One region of the Bacillus arachidis genome, then DNA from elsewhere that is predicted to be linked to it. Evidence: a T-box and tRNA genes for the amino acid it is inferred to sense, from the RefSeq annotation. Region 1 holds a T-box; the other holds one or more tRNA genes.
The links. A T-box is a leader RNA that pairs with one kind of tRNA and senses whether it is charged. The one in region 1 lies ahead of thrS (threonine--tRNA ligase), so its partner is inferred to be a tRNA-Thr.
Positions count from the first base shown of each region.

Region 2: it has a tRNA-Thr gene. The T-box ahead of thrS (threonine--tRNA ligase) is inferred to sense a tRNA for this amino acid. The anticodon was not compared.

Region 1 covers NZ_CP127376.1:2,239,827-2,255,682, forward strand. Annotated here, with positions in the region: gene QRY57_RS12985 (hypothetical protein) at 1-100, opposite strand, end outside; partial or broken gene QRY57_RS12990 (hypothetical protein) at 290-549, shown strand; gene QRY57_RS12995 (nucleotidyltransferase family protein) at 719-1,534, shown strand; gene QRY57_RS13000 (DUF4937 domain-containing protein) at 1,601-2,221, shown strand; gene rluF (23S rRNA pseudouridine(2604) synthase RluF) at 2,505-3,212, shown strand; T-box leader at 3,344-3,572, shown strand; gene thrS (threonine--tRNA ligase) at 3,619-5,544, shown strand; gene QRY57_RS13015 (ABC transporter ATP-binding protein) at 5,836-6,603, shown strand; gene QRY57_RS13020 (ABC transporter permease) at 6,615-8,495, shown strand; gene QRY57_RS13025 (ABC transporter permease subunit) at 8,677-9,543, shown strand; gene QRY57_RS13030 (ABC transporter permease) at 9,545-10,546, shown strand; gene QRY57_RS13035 (pyruvate oxidase) at 10,593-12,293, opposite strand; gene QRY57_RS13040 (ZIP family metal transporter) at 12,372-13,109, opposite strand; gene QRY57_RS13045 (serine hydrolase domain-containing protein) at 13,260-14,516, opposite strand; partial or broken gene QRY57_RS13050 (EamA family transporter) at 15,102-15,248, shown strand; partial or broken gene QRY57_RS13055 (histidine phosphatase family protein) at 15,334-15,501, shown strand; gene QRY57_RS13060 (GNAT family N-acetyltransferase) at 15,645-15,856, shown strand, end outside.
Region 2 covers NZ_CP127376.1:4,331,197-4,347,052, forward strand. Annotated here, with positions in the region: gene QRY57_RS23930 (glucose-1-phosphate adenylyltransferase) at 1-513, opposite strand, end outside; gene glgB (1,4-alpha-glucan branching protein GlgB) at 461-2,398, opposite strand; gene QRY57_RS23940 (L-lactate dehydrogenase) at 2,776-3,720, opposite strand; gene QRY57_RS23945 (carboxymuconolactone decarboxylase family protein) at 4,066-4,509, opposite strand; gene QRY57_RS23950 (RNA polymerase sigma-70 factor) at 4,743-5,615, opposite strand; partial or broken gene QRY57_RS23955 (hypothetical protein) at 5,887-6,093, opposite strand; tRNA gene QRY57_RS23960 (tRNA-Glu) at 6,685-6,756, opposite strand; tRNA gene QRY57_RS23965 (tRNA-Ser) at 6,763-6,853, opposite strand; tRNA gene QRY57_RS23970 (tRNA-Asn) at 6,862-6,936, opposite strand; tRNA gene QRY57_RS23975 (tRNA-Ile) at 6,941-7,017, opposite strand; tRNA gene QRY57_RS23980 (tRNA-Gly) at 7,028-7,098, opposite strand; tRNA gene QRY57_RS23985 (tRNA-Lys) at 7,117-7,192, opposite strand; tRNA gene QRY57_RS23990 (tRNA-Thr) at 7,203-7,278, opposite strand; tRNA gene QRY57_RS23995 (tRNA-Phe) at 7,293-7,368, opposite strand; tRNA gene QRY57_RS24000 (tRNA-Asp) at 7,378-7,453, opposite strand; tRNA gene QRY57_RS24005 (tRNA-Met) at 7,457-7,533, opposite strand; tRNA gene QRY57_RS24010 (tRNA-Ser) at 7,561-7,653, opposite strand; tRNA gene QRY57_RS24015 (tRNA-Ile) at 7,671-7,747, opposite strand; tRNA gene QRY57_RS24020 (tRNA-Met) at 7,752-7,828, opposite strand; tRNA gene QRY57_RS24025 (tRNA-Ala) at 7,845-7,917, opposite strand; tRNA gene QRY57_RS24030 (tRNA-Pro) at 7,930-8,003, opposite strand; tRNA gene QRY57_RS24035 (tRNA-Arg) at 8,014-8,087, opposite strand; tRNA gene QRY57_RS24040 (tRNA-Leu) at 8,091-8,179, opposite strand; tRNA gene QRY57_RS24045 (tRNA-Gly) at 8,196-8,270, opposite strand; tRNA gene QRY57_RS24050 (tRNA-Leu) at 8,301-8,381, opposite strand; tRNA gene QRY57_RS24055 (tRNA-His) at 8,407-8,482, opposite strand; tRNA gene QRY57_RS24060 (tRNA-Thr) at 8,492-8,567, opposite strand; tRNA gene QRY57_RS24065 (tRNA-Val) at 8,571-8,646, opposite strand; rRNA gene rrf (5S ribosomal RNA) at 8,651-8,766, opposite strand; rRNA gene QRY57_RS24075 (23S ribosomal RNA) at 8,869-11,789, opposite strand; rRNA gene QRY57_RS24080 (16S ribosomal RNA) at 11,935-13,485, opposite strand; gene QRY57_RS24085 (MgtC/SapB family protein) at 13,967-14,647, shown strand; gene QRY57_RS24090 (potassium channel family protein) at 14,751-15,749, shown strand; gene QRY57_RS24095 (YugN-like family protein) at 15,736-15,856, opposite strand, start outside.

The DNA of each region.
Region 1 (15,856 bases):
TCTCCTTTGTGTAGTTCAAAAAAATAATGACCCCAATGCTGGCAATTATCAGTGTGCTAAAAAGACAAAGGCACCATTTTTTATAGAACGATTTTTTCATTTGGTATTTCCTCCTAATATGAAAAACATAAGCTGTATTAATCTATAATAACAAGTTACATAGGTAGAAGTTGTTGTATTTTGTCGAAAAAAGGAAGGGACTAGAGAAATAAATAATAATGGGATTATACAGTAAGAATAAAATATTAAATGATATTACTTTTAATAACATATAAGGATGAGGTTTTCGATGGAGAAAAAGAGATGGGAAATATACTCTAATATAATTATGGTATTAGTTTTAGGGGGCTATTGGCGCTAATATTCATGACGAAAGAATCAAAGATTGAAGGTTTTCCAGTTCCTATGTCAGCTATTCATATTGAAGGTGACAATCAAGCAGATTATCAATATATAACTCTAATGCCTATTTCAAACGCGAAGGGGTGGGAGAACCTTGGAGAAGATGGGCATACTGTAGTATTTCAAAAAGGAGATAGGAAAGGTTGAATCAGTTACTGAGAATGTGAGTTTCATTATCAATATACTCCTTTTATTGAGTTATTTAGTAAATATATTATAAGCATACCATGGTAAGGCTCCTTTTTGTTTTTATTCCGAATCTTTTGTTTTATAATTAATTTGTATATAACACTTTATATAGAAATGAGCTGATTGATTGTCAATTATTAAGAAAATAGGTCGTTTTTGTCCCGTAGATGAAAAAGGATACATTATAAATGATTCACATATCAATAATATTCAGCCAGTTTTTCTGGAGGTAATACAAGAAGTAAAGAATGCGTGTTTTCAATCGTTACAGGATGATTTGCATAGCATTTACATTAGAGGGTCTGTTCCAAGAGGGATTGGAATAGAGGGGATTGCAGATATAGACACAATTATATTCGTTCGAAAAGATCCGAGAACAATAGACTTGGAATGGAGTGAAAATATAGAGCAACAATTGCCTCGAAAATTTGGTTGTATATCTGGGGTGGAATTAAGTTTTTATGAAGTAGAAGAAGTGTTACATTCCAGTCGTTTTTCATTTATAAGTTTTATGATTCAAACACATGGAGTATGTATATTCGGTGAAGATATAAGATCACAGCTACCCAAATATAAAGTAAGTCAAGAATTAGCTCATGAACACCTGAAATATTTACAGATACAAATTGAACAAGCGCGTGAAGAGCTAATTCATAATAAAGGTAAGGAGGATATAATAGATTGTTGCCGCTGGATTATGAAAATCATAGTTAGAGCAGGATTAGCATTAACAATTGATAAAGAAGGACTTTATTCTAGAGACCTTTATCCAGCGTATGAGTTGTTTAATAAGCATTTTCCAGAACAAGAACAAAATATGAGGAAAGCGCTACAATATGCAGTTAATCCTATAGACGACATAATGGAAATTACAGCATATTTAGATAACTTTGGGAGTTGGATGATAAAAGAAGCGAATTATTATTTAAATAATAGTGAATGAAACAAAACATAATTTTATTATGTAAACAAATAGTGCCATTTTTTAGTTATAGTAAGGGGGAGCAGCATGTTATTAAAAATAATATTTTGTCGAGTTGAAAAAGAGAAAAAGGGTTTATTTTCAGAGGCGCAAGAGAAATGGGGAGGTTTACAAAATCTAGAGGGGTTTTATGGACAGTTCGGGGGCTGGAATGAAGATGAGGCCTGTATATTTACTGTATGGGGAAACATGGATACATATCAAAAATTTATGAATGAAATGCATGATCCAATTTTTCATAATAGCAATCAAAAGGATACGTATTTATCTTGTAAAATAGAGTTATTTCAAACGTTATTTGATATGAAAGCTACTTCATTTACGAATGCACTTGTAAAAAATCTATTTGTCAGGGTAGCAGTTTGTGATGTGAAAAGAGGCAGGGAAGAGAACTTTTTACATATACAAGAAACAATTTGGAATAAAGGAATGGAAAAATCAGAAGGAATGTTAGGTGGTGTTGTGGGAAGATCTCTTAAAAACTCCAATCGCTATGTCGTTCTTTCTTTTTGGGAAAATGAAATGTCACATCAGCGTTATGTGAAAGAAATTTTTCCTAGATTATATGCGTTAGCTAATGTAACTATGGATGTTGAAAGTATAAATGGAAAGCAAGTTGCGTGTATAGAAGAATGGTCTGTATATTAATTATGAAAAAAGTAAATAAATGATGTTATATCTAGGATAAATGCTTTTAATAGTTATTGTTGTATGAATTGTTAGTTTTAAAAGTAGAAGGTGTGCAATGAATGAATGTATGATGGGTATCTCATTCAATGAGATGAATTCTTTTAAACATGAAATTTATAGAAGACGTCAGATACCCTTTCATGTTAATATATTTAAGTTATATTAGGAGGCTTACCCTTTTGTGATTGTACGGTAGAAGCAGTGTGAGCTTGAATTTTTTAGAGAAAAGGATGTGCCTAACTTGCGTATTAATAAATTTATTAGTGAATCTGGAAAAGCATCTAGACGTGGAGCAGATAAGTTAATTAATGAAAGAAGAGTAATTATTAACGGAAAGGTTGCAAAAATAGGTGACCAAGTACAACCAGGTGATGACGTGCGAGTAAATGGAGAGCAGCTTCGAATTGCTCGAGACCATGTGTATATCGCTTTAAATAAACCAGTAGGTATTACATGTACAAGTGAAAAGGCAGTTAAAGGTAACATTATCGATTTAGTGAATCATCCTTTACGAATTAATCACGTTGGACGTCTTGATAAAGATTCAGACGGTTTAATTTTGTTAACGAATGATGGCGATATTATTAATGAAATTTTACGTGCTGAAAATAAACATGAAAAAGAATATATTGTTTCAGTAGATAAGCCGATTACGCCTGAATTTTTAAAACAAATGGCAGCGGGTGTTAAAATTTTAGGAACAAAAACACTTCCTTGTGAAATAACACAGTTATCAAAATATGAATTCCAAATTATTTTAACACAAGGATTGAATCGCCAAATTCGTCGTATGTGTGAGGCTTTAGGTTATCAAGTTTACACATTAAAACGTACGCGAATTATGAATATCCAGTTGAATAATTTACCTGTTGGACAATGGAGAGATTTAACGAAGAAAGAGAAAAAAAGATTATTTGCAGATTTAAACTACGAACCGCAAGATTGGTAAAAAGGGTAGGGGAAATCAAAAAACATGAAATTTGTTTTTGGTTTCCTTTTTTTATTGAGCAAAAAATGTTTTTTGACACTTGCAAAAATAAAATGAATAGGATATAGTAAATAACAATAAATGGATGTATTGCAAAAGCAAAGAAGAGGACACGAGTTATTTTTAACGGTTATACAGAGAAGGAAGGAATGCTGAGAACTTCCTAACGCAGGAAAATAACTTACCACCTTAGAGCTGCACTAGGGAAAATGAAAGTATCTAGTGCCGTGTAAGCGACGTTACCGCAAAAGAAGCCATTGTATGTTTAGTATGATGGGAATCTGGGTGGAACCACGGGTAAAAAGCACGCTCGTCCCTATTATTAGGGATGAGTGTGCTTTTTTATTTATGAAATGGAGCGATGAAAATGAGAGAACAGATGATTAAGATTATTTTTCCAGATGGTAGTGCCAAAGAATTTGTAAAAGGAATTACTCTAGAAGAGATTGCAGACTCAATTAGTTCGAGTTTAAAAAAGAAAGCAGTAGCCGGAAAGGTGAATGATCAATTATTTGACTTACGTCGAAATATCGAACAGGATGCAGAAATTCAAATTATAACTATGGATTCAGATGAAGGAGTAGAAGTTGCGAGACATACTGCTGCACATATATTAGCGCAGGCTGTTAAAAGAATATATGGCGATGTAAAACTGGGTGTAGGGCCTGTTATTGAAAATGGTTTTTATTATGATATGGATCTTCCAGGTAGTATAGGTGTTGAAGACTTACCTAAAATTGAAAATGAAATGCAAAATATTATAAATGAAAACTTGAAGGTGGAACGAGTTGAAATTACTAGGGAGGAAGCGAAAAAAGTTTTTCAAGATATAAATGATCACTTAAAGTTAGAGCTTTTAGAAGCAATCCCTGAAAATGAACTTGTAACAATTTATAAACAAGGAGAATTTGTTGATTTATGCCGTGGCCCGCATTTGCCGTCAACTGGTTACGTGAAAGCATTTCAATTAACTCATGTTTCAGGTGCATATTGGCGAGGAGATAGTAATAATCAAGTACTTCAGCGTATATATGGCGTTGCGTTTTCTTCTCAAAAAGAATTAGAAAACTATTTGCGGTTTTTAGAAGAAGCAGCAAAAAGAAATCATCGCAAGCTAGGAAATGAACTTGAGTTATTTATGTTCTCGGAAGAAGCACCAGGAATGCCCTTCTATTTACCGAAAGGACAAATTATTCGAAATGAATTAGAGTCCTTTTTAAGAGAAATACAACAAAAATACGATTATCAAGAAGTGCGCACTCCTATTATGATGAATCAAGGATTATGGGAAGAATCGGGGCACTGGGATCATTATAAAGATAATATGTATTTTTCAGAAGTAGACCACAAAAGCTTTGCATTAAAACCGATGAATTGCCCTGGACACATGCTTATCTTTAAAAATAAATTACATTCCTATCGTGATTTACCAATCCGAATGTGTGAATTTGGTCAAGTACATCGCCACGAATTCAGCGGTGCGTTGAATGGGCTACTAAGAGTTCGTACATTCTGTCAGGATGATGCACATTTATTTGTGACACCTGAACAAATAGAAAGTGAAATAAAGTCAGTGTTAAAACAAATTGACTATGTCTACAGAACATTTGGTTTTGAATATGAAGTTGAGCTTTCAACAAGACCTGAAGATTCAATGGGTGATGATGAGCTATGGGACCAAGCTGAATCGTCTCTCGAGAATGTGCTGAAATCATTGAATTATAATTATAGAGTAAATGAAGGAGATGGCGCATTTTACGGACCGAAAATTGATTTTCATATTAAAGATGCTTTACAAAGAAGCCATCAATGTGGAACAGTTCAACTTGATTTCCAAATGCCAGAGAAATTTGATTTGAATTATATTGATGAGAGAAATGAGAAAAGAAGACCAGTTGTTATCCACCGTGCTGTATTAGGTTCTTTTGATCGATTCTTAGGAATATTAATTGAGCATTTTGGGGGAGCATTCCCGGCGTGGTTAGCTCCAGTTCAAGTAAACGTAATTCCTGTTTCTACTTTAGCTCATGATCAATATACAAAAGAAATGGAAGAAAAGCTCAAACAGGCAGGTATTCGAGTTAAACGAGATATTCGTAGTGAAAAATTAGGGTATAAAATACGGGAAGCCCAGATTCAAAAGGTACCATATGTTCTTGTTATAGGGGATAAAGAAGTGGAGAATGGATCGGTAAATGTGCGTAAATACGGAGAAGAAAAATCAGAAGTTGTATCACTAACTGAATTTATGGAAAACGTACAGAATGAAATATATAATAAATGTTCTAAATAATAAAAAATCACACCGCTTATTAAAAGTGGTGTGATTTTTTATTACGATAAGCAAATTATTAATAGTTGTTTTCGCTTACTTCTTCAAAATCTACCTTACAAAAATGTAAGGTGAATGTAAGATAAATCGCAGGAAAATCGCGAATAAAAGTGAGAATATTGAGAAATAAGGGGGGCTATCAATTTCGTTAGAGAAGATAGAAAATTTAAGAAATATTAAGAATTTATGTAGGAGAAATCTAAGAAGTGTATGGCAAAGTAATGATATACAAAATGGGATGGAGTGATAGAAATGGCAACAGATGTAGTGACAGTAGAAAGTGTGGAGAAAACATATGGTAAAAGAAATGAAAGCCAGTCAAAAGCATTAAGAGGGGTATCACTTACGATACAAGAAGGGGAATTTGTTGGGATTATGGGTCCTTCTGGATCTGGGAAAACAACATTACTTAATGTAATTAGTACACTTGATTATGCAACAGGAGGAAGTGTGACAATAGCAGGCACAGATATTACTTCAATGAAGGGGAACGCTTTATCAGATTTTCGTTCTCAAAAACTAGGATTCATTTTCCAAGATTTTAATTTGCTTGAAAATCTCTCGATTTATGAGAATATTGCTTTGCCACTTTCATTACAAGGAGTGCCTTCAAGTGAGATAAGCGGGAAAGTAAATGAGGTTGCAAAGAAACTGGATATTGTGGAGATTTTAACAAAGTATCCATCAGCTGTTTCTGGTGGACAAAAACAGAGAACAGCTGCTGCGCGGGCTTTAGTACATAATCCGGCTATTGTATTAGCGGATGAACCAACAGGTGCACTTGATAGTAAAAATGCAAAAAGTTTGCTAGAAGCGATGCAAGATTTACATGAAAATCATGGAGTAAGTATATTAATGGTAACGCATGATGCATTTAGTGCAAGTTATTGTCAACGGATTCTGTTTATTCAAGATGGGCTACTTTATAAAGAATTGAAACGCCAAGGAACACGTGAGGATTTTTATCAAGATATTTTGGGTGTGCTTGCTCATATGGGCTCAGCGGCTGAATCCAAGTAGGAGGCGAGATCATGTTATTGAAATTATCACGTCATAGTATGAAAAAAATGCTAAAGGACTATCTAGTTTTACTTATTGGTCTCGTCATTAGTATAAGTATTTTCTACATGTTCCAAACGATGGCAATCAACAGTCAATTTACAAAAGATAATAGTATGATTAGTAGTATTCGCCTTGTATTTTGGGTCGGTGCGGTCTTACTTTCCTTCATTACGGTCTTTTATATCGTATATGCGAATTCCTTTTTACTTACATTGCGCAGGAAAGAGCTTGGTATGTATATGATGCTCGGTGCGAAGAAGAAAAAAGTAGCTCAGTTATTATTTATCGAAACATTCGGCATGGGAATTATCAGCATTATTATCGGAATTACTGTAGGAATATTGCTAGCAAGTGCAGCAGGAAATTTTTTAATGAATGGTTTAGAGATTTCGGCAAAAGGCTATGCGCCATTTTATATACCTGCAGTTCTTGTTACATGTGGATTTTTCTTGGTCTTATTTATTATTACTGGATTTATCAATAGTGTACGTTTATTGCGCAAAACTGAACTTGAGTTACTTCGTGAAGATGAAACACAAGATGAAATAGAAAAGAGTAAGCGTCGTGTTTTCATTTTTACTGTAATGGGAGTACTGCTGTTAGGAACCGGATACTATTCTATCCTTCATATAGACAAGTTACGTGAAATAGGTTTTATACTAGCAACGGGTGCTACAACGACAGGGACATATTTTATTTTTAGTTCATTGCTACCATTGTTTGTGACACGATTAAAAAGTAACAAAAATCGAAATGAAACAGGTTTAAATAGCTTTACATACGCTCAGCTTCGTTTCCGGATCAACAGTCTATCACGGGTACTTGGAACTGTAGCGATGCTAATTGCACTTGGTGCAGGAGCGATGACAGCTGGAATGGCATTTCAAAAAAATGTTGGTATTATGACGGATTTTTCTCGAGTCTATGATGTGACAATTCACGATCCGAATGAAAAAGATAAAGCTGCATTAAAGGAAATGAACATTGTAGAGCAGCGGACTTATAAATATAAAGTAGACGGAGAAGCAGTCTATTATTTACGAAACGATTTAACTGCAAAACCACCGCTCATTTCTGATCATCAAGATACTAAAAATGTAAAAGAGCCTGTACGTAAACGCGTAAAGGAACCTTTAACTGAATCATTATATACATCTATGGAAGCACCTGACGCTTCACCTAATCTCCCGCGTATTCCAAGAGATTGGGAAGATGCGATTGTAAGAGAAATTCAAGTTACACATAATCAATTTAATGGAAAACCTGTACGAATTGCAAATGACAATCAATATAAAAATATTCAAGGAACAGAACATAGTGTCACACTAGTGCAAGTAGATGATTTACAAAAATATAAACCTTTATTAATGGATATCGATCAACGACAAAAAGAGTTAGTAGAAAAAGAAACAGGCAAAAAAATAGAATTATATACAAAAATGACAACTTACCAATTTATGAATAGTTTTATGAGTGGTACGATGTTCATGGGATTCTTCCTTGGAATTGCATTCTTAGCAATGATGGCGAGCTCTCTCATGTTTAAAATATTAACAGGAGCTTCTCGCGATGTACGTCGTTACGAAATGCTTCGGAAAATTGGAGTACGACGTAGTATGTTATCACGCAGCATCTATAAAGAGATTTCATATCTCTTTATTTTCCCAGCTATCATTGGTATTGCACATGTTTTAGTAGGGCTTAACTTGTTCCGTCTCTTCTTAGTTGATCCATTTGTAAAAGTTTGGATGCCGATTGGGATTTTTCTTATTATTTATGTTGTCTATTACTGGATTACAGTTCAATTGTATAAGAGTATGGTTCTGCCGAAAGAGCAAATAATAAAGTAGATTTCATTACCCTTAAGAAAAATTCGATTTATGTACGATTAGCAATACCTGATTCTGATCTTTAATAGAGGAACAATAAATGAACGTGGAATTCACGTTCATTTATTTTGTTGGAAAATATATTTTGCATTTTTTTGAATAATTCGTAAAATGAAATTATAGTTCAGAAAGGGAGAATGTTATGTTACTTCGAGTTGGAAAGTGGTGGGGGATTACTTTTTTGCAATTATTTGCTGCACTGGGATGTATTCTTTGTTTAGGGGCACTCCCCCGTTTATTTAAAGGATTACAAATGGATCCTATTGGATATGGAAAAACGATTTTATATCTTGGTGAGAAATTACTTCATCCAGGGGAGATTATGTATGGATTTCGTGATTCTCGGACTCTATTTCCACAAATTTGGATACATTATATGGAGACAATGCTAGTATTTGTTTCGTCTTTTCTACTATCGCTATTTATAGCGTACGTGCTTGTTGTATGGGTATTGCAGCGTTCTCATATTAGGCAACGCGTATGGAATGGGGTTTTTCTTACACTTGAAAGTATTCCGGATATTCTACTTATTTTATTATCACAACTTTTGGTAGTGATTGTGTTTCAAAAAACAGGATGGATGCCAGTGAAGTTTGCGGGGATGTCCGGAGAAAGGGTGCGTCTTTTACCGATTTTGTGCCTTACATTACCGACAACGTTACTATTTATTAAATTGTTATTACTCCGTTTTAGAGAAGAGTCAGAAAAAGACTATAGTTTATTTGCGAAAAGTAAGGGATTAAGCTTACGGCATATATTAACGCATCATATTTCAAGAAACGTGTTACTCACTACAGTTTACTATGCAAAAACGAATATTTTATTCATGTTATCAAATCTTTATATTATTGAATGGCTCTTTAATACATATGGCATGCTTGTATTCGTAAAAGAAAATTCGAAAATAGAAGTGTTTACTGTGTGCTTAGTTCTATTATATGTCCCTATTTTCTTCTTATTTCGCTTGTTACATACGCTCATGCAAAATGTGATAAAGGAGCGTGTGTAATATGTGGCAAAGGTTAAAATATGACATGCGATTTTGGATTGGTTTGATTTTTTTAAGCGGACTTATGCTTGTCAGTATCGGAAATACTCTATTTTTCGATGGAGAAATTCGAGAAGTAACGATGTTGTATAACGAAAAAGGACAAGTAGAGGCAGCGCCTTTTCCTCCATCATCTCAGTTTTGGTTTGGGAGTGATAGTAAAGGGCGTGATTTATTCCAATTAATAATAGAAGGTGCAAAATGGACAATTGGTGCAAGCTTAATTGTTGCGATTTTGCGGGTTATCATTGGAGGAGGATTAGGGTTACTTCTTGGCATGTATAGTAAACGTTCTTTTTCGGTTATTTCTGCATTTTTTGATCCATTTAGTATTGTTCCCATGATTATGATTTCGTATTTTATGTTAAGAGAAGTTTTATTCTTTGAAAATGGTACTATTCCAGCTCCTTTCACAATACGAGTTCTGTTTCAGATTAGTATTCTCACATGTTTGGCTGTGCCCACTGTTATGCTGTATACAGGGCAAGAGGTACAGCGTGTAAAACGAGAAGAGTTTATGATGGCAGCAACTGTTCTTGGGGGGAGTAAATGGCATCAATTACGTCGCCATGTATGGCCTCATCTTGTACCATCTTTTTTCTTACTTGTTGCCCAGCAATTTGTTAGTATGTTGCTGCTTCTTATGCATCTTGGCTTACTGGAGTTATTCTTTGGAGGAACTATATTATTTACCGGTGACGTAGATAGTGTGACGAAGGAATGGACAGGATTGATTGGACAAAATTTTCGCCATTTGACCACGCATACTTGGATTGTTCTTATACCGATGTTTTTCTATAGCTTGACTATCTTGGCAGGAAATCTTATTAGTAATAGTCTGCAAGGATCGATTGGTATAGGAAATCTGAGAAGAAGGAAAGTAGGAAAGAAAGAAGAGAAAGTTGAGAAACAGGTGAAAAGTGAAAGAGAAGATTTTTCTTTCCATCAAGAAGTATCTAAATAAAAAAGATAGATGAGAACAATTTGTTTTCATCTATCTTTTTTCGATTTTACAAAGGCGGTAAATCAATTTTTCCTTCTTCGAACAACTCTTTTAGCATGTGTTTCGTATATCCAGCTGCTTGTCCGAATGTAATTTTTGCAGGCATTGGTGCTTCATTTACGTCTACTACTACATCAATAATACAAGGCTTATTTTGCTTAACAGCATTTTCAAAGGCAGGAAGTAATTCATCAATATGTTCTACTCGGTATCCAATTCCGCCACATATTTCTGCATATTTTGCAAAATTAGGATTTGTTAAGTCTGTACCAAATTCAACATTTCCCATTACTTCTTGCTCAAACTTAATCATAGCGATTTTATTGTTGTTTAAGACAACAACAATAATTGGTAACTTATATTTTACTGCAGTGACAAAATCATTCATCGTCATTCCAAATCCACCGTCACCACAAATTGCAAAGACTTGTTTATCTGGATAGGCAAGTTGCCCAGCAATTGCGCCAGGTAGACCGCATCCGAGTGTAGCCAGCCAACTTGAGATGATGAATTGTTGGTTCGTCATCCGAAAATGACGGGCAGCCCATACTGTGACATTCCCAACATCAACTGATAAAATGGCATCATCATGAGCAACATGTTGCAAGGCATGCATAACTCTTTGTGGTTTGATTGGAGTGGAAGAATCCTCTTCTTGGTTATGCAATTTTTCTTCCCATTTTTTCATCAATTCTTGATGATGTTCTAGGAATGAATGATCGTTATGCTTCTCCACATTTTCTAAAAACCATTTCAATGTTTTATCCGCATCACCAGCTAATCCGATGTCTGTCGCATAACGCTTTCCGATTTGTGCAGGATCTGTATCAATATGAAGCGTCTTTGCTTTTTCGGGTAAAAAGCCAGTGAAAGGGTAAGAAGTTCCGACCATGATTAATGTATCCGCATTCTTCATTGCTTCGTAAGACGGTTTTGTCCCAATTAATCCTAGTCCGCCTATACAGAGAGGATGTTCATCAGGAATAATTCCTTTTGCTGGTAGTGTTAAAACAATAGGGGCACCAATATGTTCTGCAAATGCAAGTAAAGATTCCTTCGCATGTTTTGCTCCTTTTCCAGCTAAAATAACAGGTTTCTTTGCGTCATTTAATGCTAGTTTTGCCAATTTTAGATCCTCTTCTTGTGGAAAGAGTTCGGGAAACGTAAAAGAAGAACTTGTTATACGTGCACCAGCTTCCACTTCAAACTTCGGAACATCATCTGGAATAGTAAGAACAGATACACCTTTCTTTGTATATGCCATCCGAATCGCTTGGTTTACAACGGCAGGGAGTTGTTCAGCTGACATAATTCGCTGATTATAGACAGCGACATCATCAAACATTCTTTCTAAGTTTACCTCTTGGAAAAATCCTGTTCCGAGTAAATCAGATTCAACTTGCCCTGTAATTGCGAGAACTGGCACTTGATCTAGTTTTGCATCATATAATCCATTTAATAAATGGATCGCTCCAGGACCAGCAATTGCCATACAAACGCCGAGTTTACCTGTTAATTTTGCATAGGAAGCGGCTGCTAAAGCACCAGCTTCTTCATGACGAACTTGAATGAATTTGATTTTGTCTTGTTTCTTTCGAAGCGGTTCAATAATAGAATTGATTGAATCCCCAGGCATGCCGTAAATGTGGTCAACGCCCCAATCGATAAGTAAATCAACAAGTGTTTCACCGGCTGTTTTACGAAACATAATAGATCCTCCTTATGCATTGAGATACTATTATGTTTTGGATAAATAGGTAAAATATACAAGAAATGAATCCTTATTTTAATGATGGTCAGCGAAAAGAATAAAAACGGTTATGAGTAAAAATCCACTAATAGACCAAGAAAGGAAGGGGAGAGGAGAAAGGTGTTTCTTAGCCTTCCATAACATCTCATGTATTGTGACATAACCTAAAGAACCGATTGCACTCCCCATTATCAGCCCTTGTAAGTGAAGTGCTTTCCCGTGCATCATCACCCCAAAGATTGTACCAGTACCGAGGATAATCGATAATAACAAGATTGTTAATAGAAATGAAATATATTTATGCTGTGTAAATAGAAAAGGAATGATTAAAGCTAATCCTTCTGGAATATGGTGTGTGACAATCGCAAATAAGAACGGAATTGCAGTTTCGTCATGATTTGTAAAAGCAGCTCCTAATGCAATACCACTCGGCATATTGTGAATAAAAATAGCGAAGGAGAGAAATAAAAAAGTTTGCCATGCTTGCTGCTCTTTTCTATGTATGATAGGGTGATGGCAATAATTATCAAGTAAACTCATAAGTAATATACCAATGGTAATGCCGAGCGTGGGGCCAATGATTTCATAGCTTGAAAAAGTTTCTGGAATTATTTCTAGCGATAATAACCCAAATAAAATGCCTCCACATAGCGCGTATAAACGATGCATTTTTTCTTCGATAAGTTGATGCGTGGCAAGTCCAACTGCGCCACCTAATAGTAATCCACCAAACGAAAAAAACGTAACGATCATTGGAAACCATAGTCGCTCCATATAATCACACTCCATTTTTCTAGCCTTCATTTTCAGCTTACTGTGTGAAAGAAGAGATTAGTCCAACTTATTTGGAAGTAATTTTTTATATAACTTAAATCTGGTAATGATGATGTATGTAATAAAAGGTTAAATTTCTTTAAGATCAATCTATTTAGTAACATCTGATATCACTGTCAATAAGGCATTGGGTGATTTTTGGGATTGTGAAATGGTGTCATAAAATGCCTTTCGAATAGAAGTTTCTCTTGGGTCATCAAACATTTGCATACCAACGCGTGTCATTGCATAAGAAAAACCAACTCGATTGATTGGATCTGCGAAACATAAAGAGCCACCCGCACCTGGATGTCCAAAGCATGAGGAATTTCCATAGTGAGAGCCTGTTTCTAACGGTTTGAAAAAGCCTAATGTAAAAGCGGTGTCTACGGTTTGTACAACATCACGCCAACAACCGTTCGTTTGTACAGGTGGTTTCGATAGTTCACTTAAAGTATATGGGCTTAAACCTAATATGGGGCCACCATTAGCAAATTCACTATAGATTTTTGCCATATCACGCACTACACCGATGCCATTTCCAGATGGAAATTCTATTTCTCGTAATTCTCTTTTGTTGAAGTTATCATGTGCAAGTAACCCTTTTGGATCCACCATGCTACGCTTTGCTAAGGATTTTGGATTCAAAAATGCCCATAGTAAGCTTTTCGGGAAAGAGCCAAAGCTTTTAAATATGTCAAAGATAGATTGGATTCCCTTAATAGTCGCTATACGTTCATTTGGCAGTGAAGTGGGTATACCAATATACATTTCTGCTTGTAAAGGCTGTGCAATCTCTTCACTAAAAAAATGAGTCAAATTTCTTCCTTTTGGATCTACATGACGAATTAATTCACTTATATACCAACCGATTGTCCATGTATGGTAGCCATGTCTTGTGCCGGGTTCCCAAGCTGGTTTCATGGTTTCTAAATAAGGAGCAACGTGCTTCGTATCAAAATCACCAAGTGTATATAATGGTAATTTGTTAATACAACATAACCCAGCTTGGTGTCCAAGCAACTGCCGGACTGTGATGTTTTCTTTTCCATTTACTCCGAATTCGTTCCAATAAGTAGATACTTTCTCTTCGTAATCGATATAACCTTTTGAATGCGCTAAGGCCAATGCAAGACTAGCAAATCCCTTTGTTGCAGAAAAAATGAGAATTGCTGTATCTTCTTGCCAGCGTTTTTTTGTATGATGATCACGATATCCGCCCCATAGATCAACAACGCACTCATCGTTATAATAGATGCAGCAAGCAGCTCCTAATTCTTCACGGTTTGTAAAATTCTCTATAAATGCATGTTTAACTTTTTCAAATCCAGGTTTGACGAAACCGTCAATATGAATGGTTTGTTCCATCGTTGTATCCCCTTAGTGTTTAAATTATAATATTTTAAAATATTGTTATGTATATTAATACTTCACTAAAATATGTAAATCCTTTTTGTTTAGTGAAGGAAAGGAGATTGATATTAAAGATAGAATATATATTCAGTTGTGGAGAGAAGGGAAAAGAGTAACCATGCAAAGTAACAAAGTAACACATCTTTTTGTAATTAATAAAAAACGCACCTTGTTTATGTAGGTTTACAGCTCTTGTAGTAACAGTTACTTTTGAAATCGTTCAGAATGTGAGACACAAAATGAGAAACGGTTTAGGTTAAAAGGGGGATTCTGGGAACACTGTAATAACGATAAAATCAGTTGATGAAAATGGTAAACTCGACATAGAAATTAAAGCTAACACATTTTCATATTGAAATGCCAAACTCTTTGTTACTGAGAGTGAATCATTATTAAAATCACTTCTATTATGCTTTTAATAGAAGTTTACTTAAAAGAAAGTATATCGGTAAAAAGATGATGAAATAAGAAAGTGTTGGTCTCATTTTTATTAAACAAATAGATGTTTTAGTTGAATAAATCAAAGAAAAAAATCGATTTCTTTCCATGAGTATATTAGGAGAAACAATCGGAACTTGTATCCTTGCATATTACATTTTGGATGAGACTATTTCTTTACAACAAGGTATAGGTATTGTACTTATCTTAATTGGTCTAACGTTATTTCTATTACAACCAAAGAAATAACGAATCATAGGATTATGGTCTATTATTGTTATTGATTACTGAAAAATGTTAAGATTATAAAAAAAATCAAGGGAAGAGTCAAGAAATGATTTATGTGATTAGACATGGACAAACAGATATGAACAAAGAAGGAAGACTTCAAGGGAGGATGGGGTTGCCATTAAATGAATATGGCATAGAGCAAGCAGAGTATTTAAGAGATAAGCTTAAAAACATAAAGTTTGATTATGTATTCTCCTCACCACAAGAAAGAGAATTCTAGATAAAATATTTCGTTTTAATATTCTTTATTTTATAATTATTTATAAACATAAATAATTACTATGCTTTTTTATTAGGAGGGGATTTGTGGTGAATATAGTACCAATACAGAAAGATGAAACTCTAATTAGAAACATGTCCAAACTGTACTGCATGGTGCATGAAGGAAAAGATTTTGATGAAATGGTAGAAAGAATTACAAGACATATAGATTATGAGAATTTCAAGGGTATAGTAGCTATAAGTGATGAGAATGAAATTATCGGTTTTGTTTATGGATATGAATCTTTAGAAGGGCAGTACTACAATCATTTGTTAAGGGAAGCATTAAGTTCGAAACAAGTGGA
Region 2 (15,856 bases), 2.1 Mb from region 1:
GTTCGTATTCATAATTCCAAATCGACTTGCTTCATCCCAAGGTACTTCAATAACAGAAATCGAAACGTCTGCTTCTTTTTCAATGTGGTAATCTAGCATTTTACTGTAATCCATTTTATAAATATGATCCCCTGATAAAATCAGAACATATTCCGGATCATACTGATGTAAGTAATTTAAATTTTGATAAATCGCACTTGCTGTTCCTGTATACCATTTCACGCCTGAAGATTCCGAGTACGGGGGCAATACAGTCACGCCGCCATTCACACGGTCTAAATCCCAAGCATTACCGATTCCAATATAGCTATGAAGCTCAAGCGGCTGATATTGGGTTAAAATCCCAACGGTTTCAATACCAGAATTTGCACAATTACTTAATGTGAAATCGATAATTCGGTACTTACCACCAAACGGAACAGCTGGCTTGGCTAAATTCTTTGTTAAAGCACTTAAACGACTACCCTTTCCTCCTGCTAGTAACATTGCTACGCACGTCTGCTTTTGTACCATTTTGTTTTTTGCTCCCCTTTCTCGTTTTCACTGGTCTTAAAATAGATACACCAAATGGTGGAATTGTTATTTCTACATGAGCAGACTGGTTATGATACGGCTCGCCTATTGCCTTCAGCCGTTTTTTATTCACCTGTCCTGAGCCGCCGTATATTACATCATCACTATTTAAAATTTCGTTATAATATTGGAATTCTGGTACGCCCACTTTATAATTTTCGTACACAATGTTTGTAAAATTGCATACAACAACAAGAACGTCTTCCTCTTTATCTCCTTTACGAATAAACGAAAATATACTTTGCTCATTGTTGTCAGCATCGATCCATTGAAAGCCTTCCTGTGAGTGATCAAGCTGCCAAAGTGGTTTTGATCGCTTATACAATGCTATGAGCTCTTTAAAGTAATCATGCATATAACAATGCATTTCAAAATCATGTAAATTCCAATCTAGATCCTCGAGATCTTTCCATTCATCAAATTGACCAAATTCTCCGCCCATAAAGAGCAATTTCTTCCCTGGATGTGCAAAGAAATACCCGTATAATAAGCGAAGCTGCGCAAACTTTTCCCAGTAGTCTCCCGGCATTTTATTTAACAATGATTTTTTCCCGTGAACGACTTCATCATGAGAGAGCGGTAATATAAAGTTTTCGGAGTAAGCATAGAGCAAAGAAAATGTCATTTTCTCATGAATATATTTCCGATATTCCGGTGCACACTCCATATATTTCAGCACATCATTCATCCAGCCCATATTCCACTTATAATTAAATCCTAATCCCCCTTCATAAGTTGGAGCGGTCACAAGTGGCCAAGCTGTCGAATCTTCTGCAGTCATCAGAAATTCTTCGTCTTCTGCAAATACTGCCTCGTTTAACTCTCGTAAAAAGGAAACCGCATACTCATTACTTTGCTGCCTTCCTTCTTTTTCCCAATACAGCATATTTGCAACTGCATCGACGCGAAAGCCGTCAATATGGTAATATTTCATCCAAAACAATGCATTTGAAATTAAAAAATTTCGCACTTCCTGTTTTCCTAAATCGAAATTCACTGTTCCCCAAATACGATTTTCCCTTACATCCAAATCTTTATATTCATAAGTTGGTGCCCCATCAAATAAATACAAACCGTGAGCATCCTTACAAAAATGACCTGGTACCCAATCTAAAATGACACCGATTCCATATTTATGACATTCATCGACAAAATACATGAAATCATGAGGCGTACCAAATCGACTTGTCACTGCATAATATCCGGTTCCCTGATATCCCCATGAACGGTCATATGGATGTTCGACAAGCGGCATAATTTCAATGTGTGTAAATTGATGTTCTGCTACATAAGGAATGAGCTCATCTGCCATTTCTCTATATGAATACAAAGAGCCATCTTCTTTCTTTTTCCATGAACCAAAATGCAACTCATAAATTGCCATTGCTTCCTTATAACTTACTTTTCGTTTCTTCTTTCGGAACCAATTTCTATCATTCCATTTATATCCCCTTATATCAAAAATAACAGATGCCGTGTTTGGTCTTACTTCTGCATATGTTGCATAAGGATCTGCTTTTAAAATTGTTTCGCCACCTTTGGTTTCAATCGCATACTTGTATGTCTCTTTTTCCTCCAAATGTGGTATAAACAATGACCAAATACCCTCTTCTGTCATTTTTCGCATCTTATGCCCGTCAATATTCCAATCATTAAAATCGCCAACTACACTCAAAGCTTTCGCATGAGGAGCCCATACTGTAAATCGTACGCCTTGTATTTCATCCTCTACTACAGGATGCGCGCCAAATATGTTATAGCTCTCATAACACTGTTTTGTGTGAAATTCATACACACTCTCTTCCATACAATTTGTTACACTCAATATGTTCACCTCACTAAGATGACAGAATTTTTATTACCTTGTAAACATTCGTTAAAATACTGAAATATCCTTGTGCATTTTTAAATAAATATACGTTTTTTCGCGGAAATTAAAGGGAACATTTTAATTTTCCGTTAAATATATCGAATTTTGACGAATATTCATTGAAAGCGGTTTATTTTAAAATAATTTTTAAAAAATAACAAAAAGCACTCTATGGGCAATAGAATGCTTTTTGTTATAAACGCCCCTTATCCAGTAAAGGAGGTATACTTTGGGGATATACAAGGGAACTGGAAAAGGAATTTGTATGAGGTTATATATAAAATTCAGAAGCAGGAAGCAGTTTCCCGCTTCTAAATCATTTATCAATTATCTTAAAGTACTGGTGCCATTGTTTCTTTTAATACTTTTACTGAGTGAGCGAACTTCGCTTTTTCTTCTTCATTTAACTCAAGTTCAACGATTTCACGTACACCTTCTCGGTTAATAACAGCTGGAACACCTACATAAGCGTCTTTCTCACCATATTGACCTTCAAGGTATGCAGATACAGTTAGTACACTGTTCTCGTTGTTTAAGATTGCCTTTGTTACACGAAGTAATGACATACCAATTCCATAGTAAGTTGCACCTTTACGTTCGATAATGTGGTAAGCAGCATCACGTACATTTACAAAGATTTTATCTAAATCATCTTGGTTATACTGTTCGTTGTTCGCTAAGATTGTTTCTAATTTTTGTACACCTATAGTTGCATGACTCCATACTGGAAGTTCAGTATCACCGTGTTCACCAATGATGTATGCATGAACGTTGCGTGGATCTACATCTAAGTAATCACCTAGCATATAACGGAAACGAGCAGAGTCAAGAGTTGTACCAGAACCGATTATGCGTTCTTTTGGTAATCCAGATTCTTTCCAAGTTACATAAGTTAAGATGTCAACTGGGTTAGTTGCGATTAAGAAAATACCATCAAATCCAGTATCCATAATACCGCGAACGATTTGCTTAAAGATTTTTGTATTTTTCTCAACTAAGTCTAGGCGAGTTTCACCTGGCTTTTGTGGTAATCCAGCAGTGATAACAACTAAATCTGCATCTTTACAATCTGCATAACTACCGCTCCAAACCTTTGTTGGTGATGGAGAGAATGGTACTGCATGGCTTAAGTCCATTGCTTCTCCTTCTGCTTTCGCTTCATTTACGTCAACAAGTACGAATTCTTCAGCTACACCTTGGTTAATCATTGAGTAAGCATAACTACAACCTACAGCACCTGTTCCTACTAATACTACGCGATTGATACCTTTTTTCATGGTAATTTCCCCTCTCTATTGTTCACATTTATCATGATTGTTTAAGTAATTAATTAAAATACTAATTTAATGTTGTTTAACTTCCTTACATTCATATTGTAGCATAAGTTATTGTGAATTAATTCACAAATTATGACCTATTTGTGAACTTTTTCACACACAGTAGAAAGTTATTATATCAGGCGTGGAATCAATCAAAATGAAAGCCTTTTCTTTAGATTGTGAAAAGGCTGCTTTACTGTGTTGCTATCGTTTTGTCTATTAAAAATTAAAATAACACCTAATAAAAAAGCTATCCTTTCAACAACATTTCCAGAAAGAATAGCTTTCTCTTGGATCAAAGTTTTATCTTTTTTCTGGCATTAAGCGAGTGGCAACTCCAATCCTGTTCCATGCATTAATAGCAACAATCTGCATAATAATTTCAGCAATTTGTTCTTCTTCAAAGAATTTCCTTACTTCTTCATATACCTCATCAGGAACATGCGTTTCCGCTACTAGTGTAATTGATTCTGTCAAAGCAAGCACAGCACGTTCTGCCTCTGTAAAGAACGGTGTCTCACGCCAAGCATTAAGAGCATAAATACGCTGCTCTGTTTCCCCTAGTTTTCGTGCATCTTTCGTATGGAGATCAATGCAATACGCACATCCGTTGATTTGAGAAGCCCGGATTTTAATTAGCTCTTTCAATGTCTCATCAATGCTTGTAGTCATCAAATATTTTTCTAATCCCGCCATTGCCTTATAACCTTCTGGATTTACCTTCCCCATTAAAAACCTTGTTTCCATTGTATAGTCCCTCCATAAAATAAAATTAATTTATACTTTGGCGTCAGGATATTGAATAATGTCTTTCATAAATCTTTTCATATCATGATTGTAGTTCATAACAGACCTTCTAAAAGAAAACACATATAGCATCCCTTTCATACCCTGTCACTTATAAGACAAATCAGCTTTTCAATTTGTGACAAAATAAAAAGAAATCTTAAAAAAATAAAGATTTCTTTTTCATTTTTATGCTATAGAACTGAAATATGCTTTAATTTATCGGGATTGACTACAATGTAGATTCTTCTAATTAATTCTCGGCTTTCATCCCACTCAAAACATATAGCTTTCTCTGCACATCCCTTATTCCTTGCTAAGATACCAATTTGACCATTTATGATAGTTGGAAGAAGTTCGACTTGAAAGAATCCCTTTGAAACAATTGCCTCCAAAAATGTCTGGATACGCTGTTTGCCCAAAATCGGAAATATGGCTGCACGCACTTTACCTCCTCCATTAGTGACAAGAGCTACGTCCTCTCTCAACAGATTAATAAACGCCTCAAAATTTCCTGTTTCTGAACCTTGGATAAAGGTATGTACCATTTTTTCTGTATGAATCGATTGCTGCGGATGTACTGGCACTTCATGCTGTATCTTCTCTTTGCAACGGCTGTAAATCTTTCGGCAATTTACTTCTGATTTATTTAAAAGCTCAGCTATTTCACGATAATCGTACCCAAGTGCCTTCCTTAAAACGAATATGGCTCTTTCAACAGGAGTTAAATTCTCTAACAATACAAGGAATGCATAGGATACTCTTTCGCTTTGGATTATAGTTTCCATAGGATTTAATTTCGCTGTATCTATTTCCGGCTCAGGAAGCCATTCTCCTGTATATATTTCTCTTTTTTTCCGTGCTGATTGTAGTATATTCAAACAATGGTTCGTCGTCATCTTAATTAAATACGCTTTCATATTTCTAACTGGCTCTTGGTTCACATGTTGACTTTTCATAAGTATATCCTGTGCAACATCCTCCGCATCACTAACAGAGCCAAGCATTCGATATGCGAAAGAGTATACTAAAGGTTGATAGGTTCGATACAAAGTTTCAAAATCCATATTATCACTCCATTCTATAGCGTGTCTCAATATAAAAATATATGATTTGTTATAATGAAAAGATTATCTTTCTGCTACGGAAGGCTTGTATAATTATCTCTTCCATTTTTTCATATTCCATCGCTCTCTCCTTTCTATTAGTCAGACGCTCAAAGCATAAAAAAGTATACTAAAAAACAGACGTATCAAAGTCTGTTTTTTTCCTGAATAACTATCCACTTAAATAAGAATGAAACAAAATATTTGAATTTCATGCAGGCTTGCTTTCTCTTTACGAGTCTTTGATACTCCCGTTATTTTGTTCCGAATGAAATATGTTATTTTCACTTGTAGCAACAATCTTTACCTTGTATGGCAGTTTGTTAATCCCAATATACATAACCGGATTCTTATCTTTTCCCTTACCCTTTTCAGGATTTAAATCAATAACGGACGTATCTTTTTCATCTTTCACTTCTTTTACCGTAATTTTATCATTTTAGTGCCTTTCACTACCACTGGTCATCTATTTCTAGAAGGATTGAACATTCTCTTTTTTAATGCTATTTTGTCTAAAAACAAGTGAAAAAGCATTATAACTTGTTTTTTAGCGTTCATATTTGTCTTATTCATTATGCCAAAACAAATTCACTTGCTTCGCTCTTCTTAATTCAGCGTGTAATGAAACAGAAATATTATATATAATTTAGGAAAGTGGAAAGAGGTGATATTATGGAGGATAACATGCGGGAAAGCAGAAAAATAGCTACGCCCATTCTTTGGACTATTTCTTTACTTGTCGCTACACTATTAGTTTTTGTAACCACACGATTATATCCAAATACCAATTTACAGATTAGCATTGTTTTATTCTCTATCATAGACATTGGATTTATAGTCGCTTTGATTTTGGGAATTAAGACAAAAAACGCTAGTATAATGATCTTCAGTGTTATATCTAATGGCATATTTTTTATACTACTATCCATTTTTATTTTTTTACTATTAGTTGCTAATGGTATTTCAGAACCGTAACAAAATCATTGATAAATAAAAAAAGAGATAGCAGATTATGCTATCTCTTTAAGTATGACCCGTACGGGATTCGAACCCGTGTTACCGCCGTGAAAGGGCGGTGTCTTAACCACTTGACCAACGGGCCAATTTCTGGCAGAGAAGAAGGGATTCGAACCCTCGCACCGCGTTAGCGATCTACTCCCTTAGCAGGGGAGCCCCTTGAGCCACTTGGGTACTTCTCTATATTATATGGCTCCGCAGGTAGGACTCGAACCTACGACCGATCGGTTAACAGCCGATAGCTCTACCACTGAGCTACTGCGGAATAATGGTGGGCCTAAATGGACTCGAACCATCGACCTCACGCTTATCAGGCGTGCGCTCTAACCAGCTGAGCTATAGGCCCCCAATAGAAAAGCGGGTGAAGAGAATCGAACTCTCGACCAGAGCTTGGAAGGCTCTTGTTTTACCACTAAACTACACCCGCATAAAATTATAAAATAAATGGTGAGCCATGAAGGACTCGAACCTTCGACCCTCTGATTAAAAGTCAGATGCTCTACCAACTGAGCTAATGGCTCATTTTGAAAGTGGTGCCGGCTAGAGGACTTGAACCCCCAACCTACTGATTACAAGTCAGTTGCTCTACCAATTGAGCTAAGCCGGCTTGTGATTTCAAAATGGTGGCTCGGGACGGAATCGAACCGCCGACACGAGGATTTTCAGTCCTCTGCTCTACCGACTGAGCTACCGAGCCAGAAATAAATGGCGGTCCCGACCGGGGTCGAACCGGCGATCTCCTGCGTGACAGGCAGGCATGTTAACCACTACACCACGGGACCATTTGGTTGCGGGGACAGGATTTGAACCTGCGACCTTCGGGTTATGAGCCCGACGAGCTACCAGACTGCTCCACCCCGCGACGATATCATATTCTTTTTTGAAAAAATGGAGGAGGTAGAGGGATTCGAACCCCCGCGCGACTCTCGCCGCCTGTCGGTTTTCAAGACCGATCCCTTCAGCCAGACTTGGGTATACCTCCAGAGTATTTACTTTAAATGGTGGACCTTGTAGGACTCGAACCTACGACCGGACGGTTATGAGCCGTCTGCTCTAACCAGCTGAGCTAAAGGTCCTTTATGGTAGCGGCGGAGGGGATCGAACCCCCGACCTCACGGGTATGAACCGTACGCTCTAGCCAGCTGAGCTACACCGCCATAATAAAGTTATAAGTGGAGCCTAGCGGGATCGAACCGCTGACCTCCTGCGTGCAAGGCAGGCGCTCTCCCAGCTGAGCTAAGGCCCCATGTTTAAAATATCGGGAAGACAGGATTTGAACCTGCGACCCCCTGGTCCCAAACCAGGTGCTCTACCAAGCTGAGCCACTTCCCGTTAATAAAAGCGCGCCCGAGAGGACTCGAACCCCTAACCTTTTGATCCGTAGTCAAACGCTCTATCCAATTGAGCTACGGGCGCATATGGTGCCGAGGGCGGGGGTCGAACCCGCACGGTGGTCACCCACCGCAGGATTTTAAGTCCTGTGCGTCTGCCTGTTCCGCCACCCCGGCATGTCATATTGAAAATTGGAGCGGAAGACGGGATTCGAACCCGCGACCCCAACCTTGGCAAGGTTGTATTCTACCACTGAACTACTTCCGCAAGACATGTTATGAGATATTTTATTAAAAGTGCGGGTGAAGGGAGTCGAACCCCCACGCCAAAGGCGCCAGATCCTAAGTCTGGTGCGTCTGCCAATTCCGCCACACCCGCATATTATATTTGCTTTTTAAAAAAATGGGGCGACTGATGGGAATCGAACCCACGAATGCCGGAGCCACAATCCGGTGCGTTAACCACTTCGCCACAACCGCCATAGTTACTGGTGCCGGCTAGAGGACTTGAACCCCCAACCTACTGATTACAAGTCAGTTGCTCTACCAATTGAGCTAAGCCGGCATATGGTGGAGGATGACGGGATCGAACCGCCGACCCCCTGCTTGTAAGGCAGGTGCTCTCCCAGCTGAGCTAATCCTCCATTTGCCTGGCAACGTCCTACTCTCACAGGGGCAAGGCCCCAACTACCATCGGCGCTAGAGAGCTTAACTTCCGTGTTCGGTATGGGAACGGGTGTGACCTCTCTGCCATCATTACCAGACTTTATTCATTTGAGACAATCATTATTATACTTGATTCATTTAAAATGTCAACAAGTTTTTTTATGTTCTCTCAAAACTAGATAACGTTTGCTTCATATTATATGGTTAAGTCCTCGATCTATTAGTATTCGTCAGCTCCACATGTCACCATGCTTCCACCTCGAACCTATCAACCTGATCATCTTTCAGGGATCTTACTAGCTTACGCTATGGGAAATCTCATCTTGAGGGGGGCTTCATGCTTAGATGCTTTCAGCACTTATCCCTTCCGCACATAGCTACCCAGCTATGCCCTTGGCAGAACAACTGGTACACCAGCGGTGCGTCCATCCCGGTCCTCTCGTACTAAGGACAGCTCCTCTCAAATTTCCTACGCCCACGACGGATAGGGACCGAACTGTCTCACGACGTTCTGAACCCAGCTCGCGTACCGCTTTAATGGGCGAACAGCCCAACCCTTGGGACCGACTACAGCCCCAGGATGCGATGAGCCGACATCGAGGTGCCAAACCTCCCCGTCGATGTGGACTCTTGGGGGAGATAAGCCTGTTATCCCCGGGGTAGCTTTTATCCGTTGAGCGATGGCCCTTCCATGCGGAACCACCGGATCACTAAGCCCGACTTTCGTCCCTGCTCGACTTGTAGGTCTCGCAGTCAAGCTCCCTTATGCCTTTGCACTCTACGAATGATTTCCAACCATTCTGAGGGAACCTTTGGGCGCCTCCGTTACACTTTAGGAGGCGACCGCCCCAGTCAAACTGCCCACCTGACACTGTCTCCCGGGTCGATAAGACCCGTAGGTTAGAATTTCAATACAGCCAGGGCGGTATCCCACCAGCGCCTCCACCGAAGCTAGCGCTCCGGCTTCAAAGGCTCCCGCCTATCCTGTACAAGCTGTACCAAAATTCAATATCAGGCTACAGTAAAGCTCCACGGGGTCTTTCCGTCCTGTCGCGGGTAACCTGCATCTTCACAGGTACTATAATTTCACCGAGTCTCTGGTTGAGACAGTGCCCAAATCGTTACACCTTTCGTGCGGGTCGGAACTTACCCGACAAGGAATTTCGCTACCTTAGGACCGTTATAGTTACGGCCGCCGTTTACTGGGGCTTCAGTTCAGAGCTTCGCTTGCGCTAACCCCTCTCCTTAACCTTCCAGCACCGGGCAGGTGTCAGCCCCTATACTTCGCCTTACGGCTTCGCAGAGACCTGTGTTTTTGCTAAACAGTCGCTTGGGCCTATTCACTGCGGCTTTCCGTTAAGAAAGCACCCCTTCTCCCGAAGTTACGGGGTCATTTTGCCGAGTTCCTTAACCAGAGTTCTCTCGCTCACCTTAGGATTCTCTCCTCGCCTACCTGTGTCGGTTTGCGGTACAGGCACCTTTTATCTCGCTAGAAGCTTTTCTTGGCAGCGGGGAATCAAAGACTTCGCTCCATAAGGAGCTTCCCCATCACAGCTCAGCCTTCACGATAAGCGGATTTGCCTACTTATCAGCCTAACTGCTTGGACGTGCACAACCAATCGCACGCTTCTTCTATCCTTCTGCGTCCCTCCATTGCTCAAACGATAAAGAGGTGGTACAGGAATATCAACCTGTTGTCCATCGCCTACGCCTGTCGGCCTCGGCTTAGGTCCTGACTAACCCTGAGCGGACGAGCCTTCCTCAGGAAACCTTAGGCATTCGGTGGACGGGATTCTCACCCGTCTTTCGCTACTCATACCGGCATTCTCACTTCTAAGCACTCCACCAGTCCTTCCGGTCTGACTTCACTGTCCTTAGAACGCTCCCCTACCACTGATACGTAAGTATCAATCCGCAGCTTCGGTGGTGTATTTAGCCCCGGTACATTTTCGGCGCAGAGTCACTCGACTAGTGAGCTATTACGCACTCTTTAAATGGTGGCTGCTTCTAAGCCAACATCCTAGTTGTCTAAGCAACTCCACATCCTTTTCCACTTAATACACACTTTGGGACCTTAGCTGGCGGTCTGGGCTGTTTCCCTTTTGACTACGGATCTTATCACTCGCAGTCTGACTCCCAAGGATAAGTCATTGGCATTCGGAGTTTGACTGAATTCGGTAATCCGATGAGGACCCCTAGTCCAATCAGTGCTCTACCTCCAAGACTCTAACACTTGAGGCTAGCCCTAAAGCTATTTCGGGGAGAACCAGCTATCTCCAGGTTCGATTGGAATTTCTCCGCTACCCACACCTCATCCCCGCACTTTTCAACGTGCGTGGGTTCGGGCCTCCATTCAGTGTTACCTGAACTTCACCCTGGACATGGGTAGATCACCTGGTTTCGGGTCTACGACCACGTACTAAACGCCCTATTCAGACTCGCTTTCGCTACGGCTCCGCCTCTTCAGCTTAACCTCGCACGGGATCGTAACTCGCCGGTTCATTCTACAAAAGGCACGCCATCACCCGTTAACGGGCTCTGACTATTTGTAGGCACACGGTTTCAGGATCTCTTTCACTCCCCTTCCGGGGTGCTTTTCACCTTTCCCTCACGGTACTGGTTCACTATCGATCACTAGGGAGTATTTAGCCTTGGGAGATGGTCCTCCCGGATTCCGACGGAATTTCACGTGTTCCGCCGTACTCAGGATACATTCAAGAGAGAACGAAGTTTCGACTACGGGGTTGTTACCCTCTGTGACGAGCCTTTCCAGACTGCTTCGTCTACCTCGTTCCTTTGTAACTCCGTATAGAATGTCCTACAACCCCAAGAGGCAAGCCTCTTGGTTTGGGCTAGATTCCGTTTCGCTCGCCGCTACTCAGGAAATCGCATTTGCTTTCTCTTCCTCCAGGTACTTAGATGTTTCAGTTCCCTGGGTCTGTCTTCCTTACCCTATGTATTCAGATAAGGATACCATACCATTACGTATGGTGGGTTTCCCCATTCGGAAATCTTCGGATCAAAGCTTACTTACAGCTCCCCGAAGCATATCGGCGTTAGTCCCGTCCTTCATCGACTCCTAGTGTCAAGGCATCCACCGTGCGCCCTTTCTAACTTAACCAAACTAAAATTAAAAAATATGAGCTACACTGTTATCTAGTTTTCAAAGAACATACATTTATTTCTGAGAGATAGTTCTCTCAAAACTGAACAAAACGAAACACGGAAACTTATATTGATGAACAGCGTTCATCAATTCTCCATAGAAAGGAGGTGATCCAGCCGCACCTTCCGATACGGCTACCTTGTTACGACTTCACCCCAATCATCTGTCCCACCTTAGGCGGCTGGCTCCAAAAGGTTACCCCACCGACTTCGGGTGTTACAAACTCTCGTGGTGTGACGGGCGGTGTGTACAAGGCCCGGGAACGTATTCACCGCGGCATGCTGATCCGCGATTACTAGCGATTCCAGCTTCATGTAGGCGAGTTGCAGCCTACAATCCGAACTGAGAACGGTTTTATGAGATTAGCTCCACCTCGCGGTCTTGCAGCTCTTTGTACCGTCCATTGTAGCACGTGTGTAGCCCAGGTCATAAGGGGCATGATGATTTGACGTCATCCCCACCTTCCTCCGGTTTGTCACCGGCAGTCACCTTAGAGTGCCCAACTTAATGATGGCAACTAAGATCAAGGGTTGCGCTCGTTGCGGGACTTAACCCAACATCTCACGACACGAGCTGACGACAACCATGCACCACCTGTCACTCTGCCCCCGAAGGGGAAGCCCTATCTCTAGGGTTGTCAGAGGATGTCAAGACCTGGTAAGGTTCTTCGCGTTGCTTCGAATTAAACCACATGCTCCACCGCTTGTGCGGGCCCCCGTCAATTCCTTTGAGTTTCAGCCTTGCGGCCGTACTCCCCAGGCGGAGTGCTTAATGCGTTAACTTCAGCACTAAAGGGCGGAAACCCTCTAACACTTAGCACTCATCGTTTACGGCGTGGACTACCAGGGTATCTAATCCTGTTTGCTCCCCACGCTTTCGCGCCTCAGTGTCAGTTACAGACCAGAAAGTCGCCTTCGCCACTGGTGTTCCTCCATATCTCTACGCATTTCACCGCTACACATGGAATTCCACTTTCCTCTTCTGCACTCAAGTCTCCCAGTTTCCAATGACCCTCCACGGTTGAGCCGTGGGCTTTCACATCAGACTTAAGAAACCACCTGCGCGCGCTTTACGCCCAATAATTCCGGATAACGCTTGCCACCTACGTATTACCGCGGCTGCTGGCACGTAGTTAGCCGTGGCTTTCTGGTTAGGTACCGTCAAGGTGCCAGCTTATTCAACTAGCACTTGTTCTTCCCTAACAACAGAGTTTTACGACCCGAAAGCCTTCATCACTCACGCGGCGTTGCTCCGTCAGACTTTCGTCCATTGCGGAAGATTCCCTACTGCTGCCTCCCGTAGGAGTCTGGGCCGTGTCTCAGTCCCAGTGTGGCCGATCACCCTCTCAGGTCGGCTACGCATCGTTGCCTTGGTGAGCCGTTACCTCACCAACTAGCTAATGCGACGCGGGTCCATCCATAAGTGACAGCCGAAGCCGCCTTTCAATTTCGCACCATGCGGTGCAAAATGTTATCCGGTATTAGCCCCGGTTTCCCGGAGTTATCCCAGTCTTATGGGCAGGTTACCCACGTGTTACTCACCCGTCCGCCGCTAACTTCATAAGAGCAAGCTCTTAATCAGTTCGCTCGACTTGCATGTATTAGGCACGCCGCCAGCGTTCATCCTGAGCCAGGATCAAACTCTCCAATAAAGTTAGTTTGTCTAGCATCTAAAATAAAAATTGACGTTTCACGTTGTTTGTTTCGTTCAGTTTTCAAAGAACTTGTTCGCCGCTCATTTGCGACTCCCTTATGTTAACACCTTCGTTTTTCGATGTCAACAAAGTTTTTTATTTCTTTTTTTCGCTTTCTGCTGTCTCGCATCAGCGACGGTTATTAATATAGCATGTAGAAAAATGAAATGCAACACCCTTTTAAAACTTTTTTATAAAAAATAGCCAAGTTTCTTTATTTACGCCATATACTTAAATAAAATGCCTTTTTATTCCCCACTTCATTCATATCTTTTTTACCATAATCGGCTTCATTACTATCTATCATTCTTTACAAAAAGAATTTCATTGTGCAGGAAGTACCATACCCGCTGATGGAAATTTCATTTATTAAGAAAAACGTTTCTTCTTAACGTTATCATTGCCTTTACAGTAAACCCACTTACAAGGAGGAGTACATATGGACTATACCGATTTATTAATCAAACTAGGTCTCTCTGCTATTTTAGGATTTGCTATCGGTTTAGAACGCGAATTAAAAAGAAAACCACTTGGTTTAAAAACTTGCTTAGTCATTTCAATTATTAGCTGTCTCCTTACTATTGTCTCTATTAAATCTGCCTATAACTTACCTCATACAGATCATATCAACATGGACCCTCTTCGCCTTGCAGCTCAAATTGTTTCAGGAATTGGTTTTCTAGGCGCTGGTGTCATTTTAAGAAGAGGAAACGACAGTATCGCGGGCTTAACTACTGCCGCTATGATTTGGGGAGCATCAGGCATTGGGATTGCTGTGGGAGCTGGTTTTTATCTTGAAGCAATTTTCGGCATGTGTTTTCTTATGATTAGCGTCGAACTCATTCCATTAACAATGAAGATTTTAGGTCCTAGGTCACTCAGGCAGCGAGATATCGCTGTCAAACTTGTTGTAAGTAATATGAACAATATACCTATTGTTATTGAAGAAATAAAAGCGATGGATATAAAAGTTAAAAATATGAAACTCAAAACATTAGAAAACGGATCGCACTTTTTACAACTAAAACTGTCTGTTGATCAAAAAAGACATACAGCTGACGTCTATTATGCGTTGCAACATTTAGAAAGTGTACAACAAACAGAAGTTGAAAGTATATAGCGTTTCTGATGAACCACTAAAAAACTCTCTTACAAAATAGAGAGTTTTTCTTTTTTTCATAATGGTAACAATGTAGCTATACAAGGTGAGGAGGAATATAAATTTGAAATCACGCACTAATCTAGTAGATGTATTTCGTGACTCCATTATTTTCCGCTTAATTAGCTTCATTATCATACTAATTACTGTTTTTGGTCTTCTCATATATAAATTTGAACCCACTTATTTTTCTACATGGTTTGATGGAATCTGGTGGGCACTTGTTACAACTTTTACTGTCGGTTACGGCGATTACGTCCCGCACACACCTATAGGAAAACTTACAGGCATGCTTCTCATTTTATTAGGAACAGGTTTCTGCTCCTATTATATGGTGTTATTCGCCACCGAAATGATTAGTAAGCAGTATATGAAAATTAAAGGTGAAGAAGCAGCTTCCTGCCATGGACATATGATAATTGTCGGCTGGAATGAACGTGCCAAACAAGTCGTAAGCCAAATGCATGTACTAGAACCGAAGCTTGATATCGTACTCATCGATGAAACCCTTTCTTTGCTTCCGAAATCTTTCCATCACTTAGAGTTTATTAAAGGCTGTCCACATCATGATCAAACTTTACTAAAAGCAAATGTTCGAACAGCCCAAACTATTTTAATCACGGCAGATAAAGAGAAAAATGAAAACTTAGCTGACACACAATCTATTTTAAACATTTTAACCGCTAAAGGACTGAATCCAAATATCCACTGTATCGCTGAAATACTCACTTCTGAACAAGTTCAAAATGCGAGTAGAGCGGGGGCAACAGAAATTATAGAAGGAAATAAATTAACAAGCTACGTCTTTACTGCATCTCTTTTATTCCCTTCCATTTCAGGTGTATTATTTACACTTTATAATGAAATCTCGGAAAATAAATTACAACTGATGAATGCTCCTACAGTTTATATCGGAAAAACTTTCGAAGCTTGCAGTGGCCTGCTTTTAAAACAAGACGTCCTATTGCTAGGTGTGCAGCGGGATGAACAATATCACATCAATCCCGTCCGCTCCTTCATTATTATTGAAAGCGACATATTTATCGTAATTAAACATGAATAAGATGCTTTTCCAGCTCTTTTACTAAAGCTTTTCCGATATCAATGTATTTTCTTTTTATATTTCCATCTGCATCTTGTGGCTCTGCGAATTGATCTACTCCACTTACT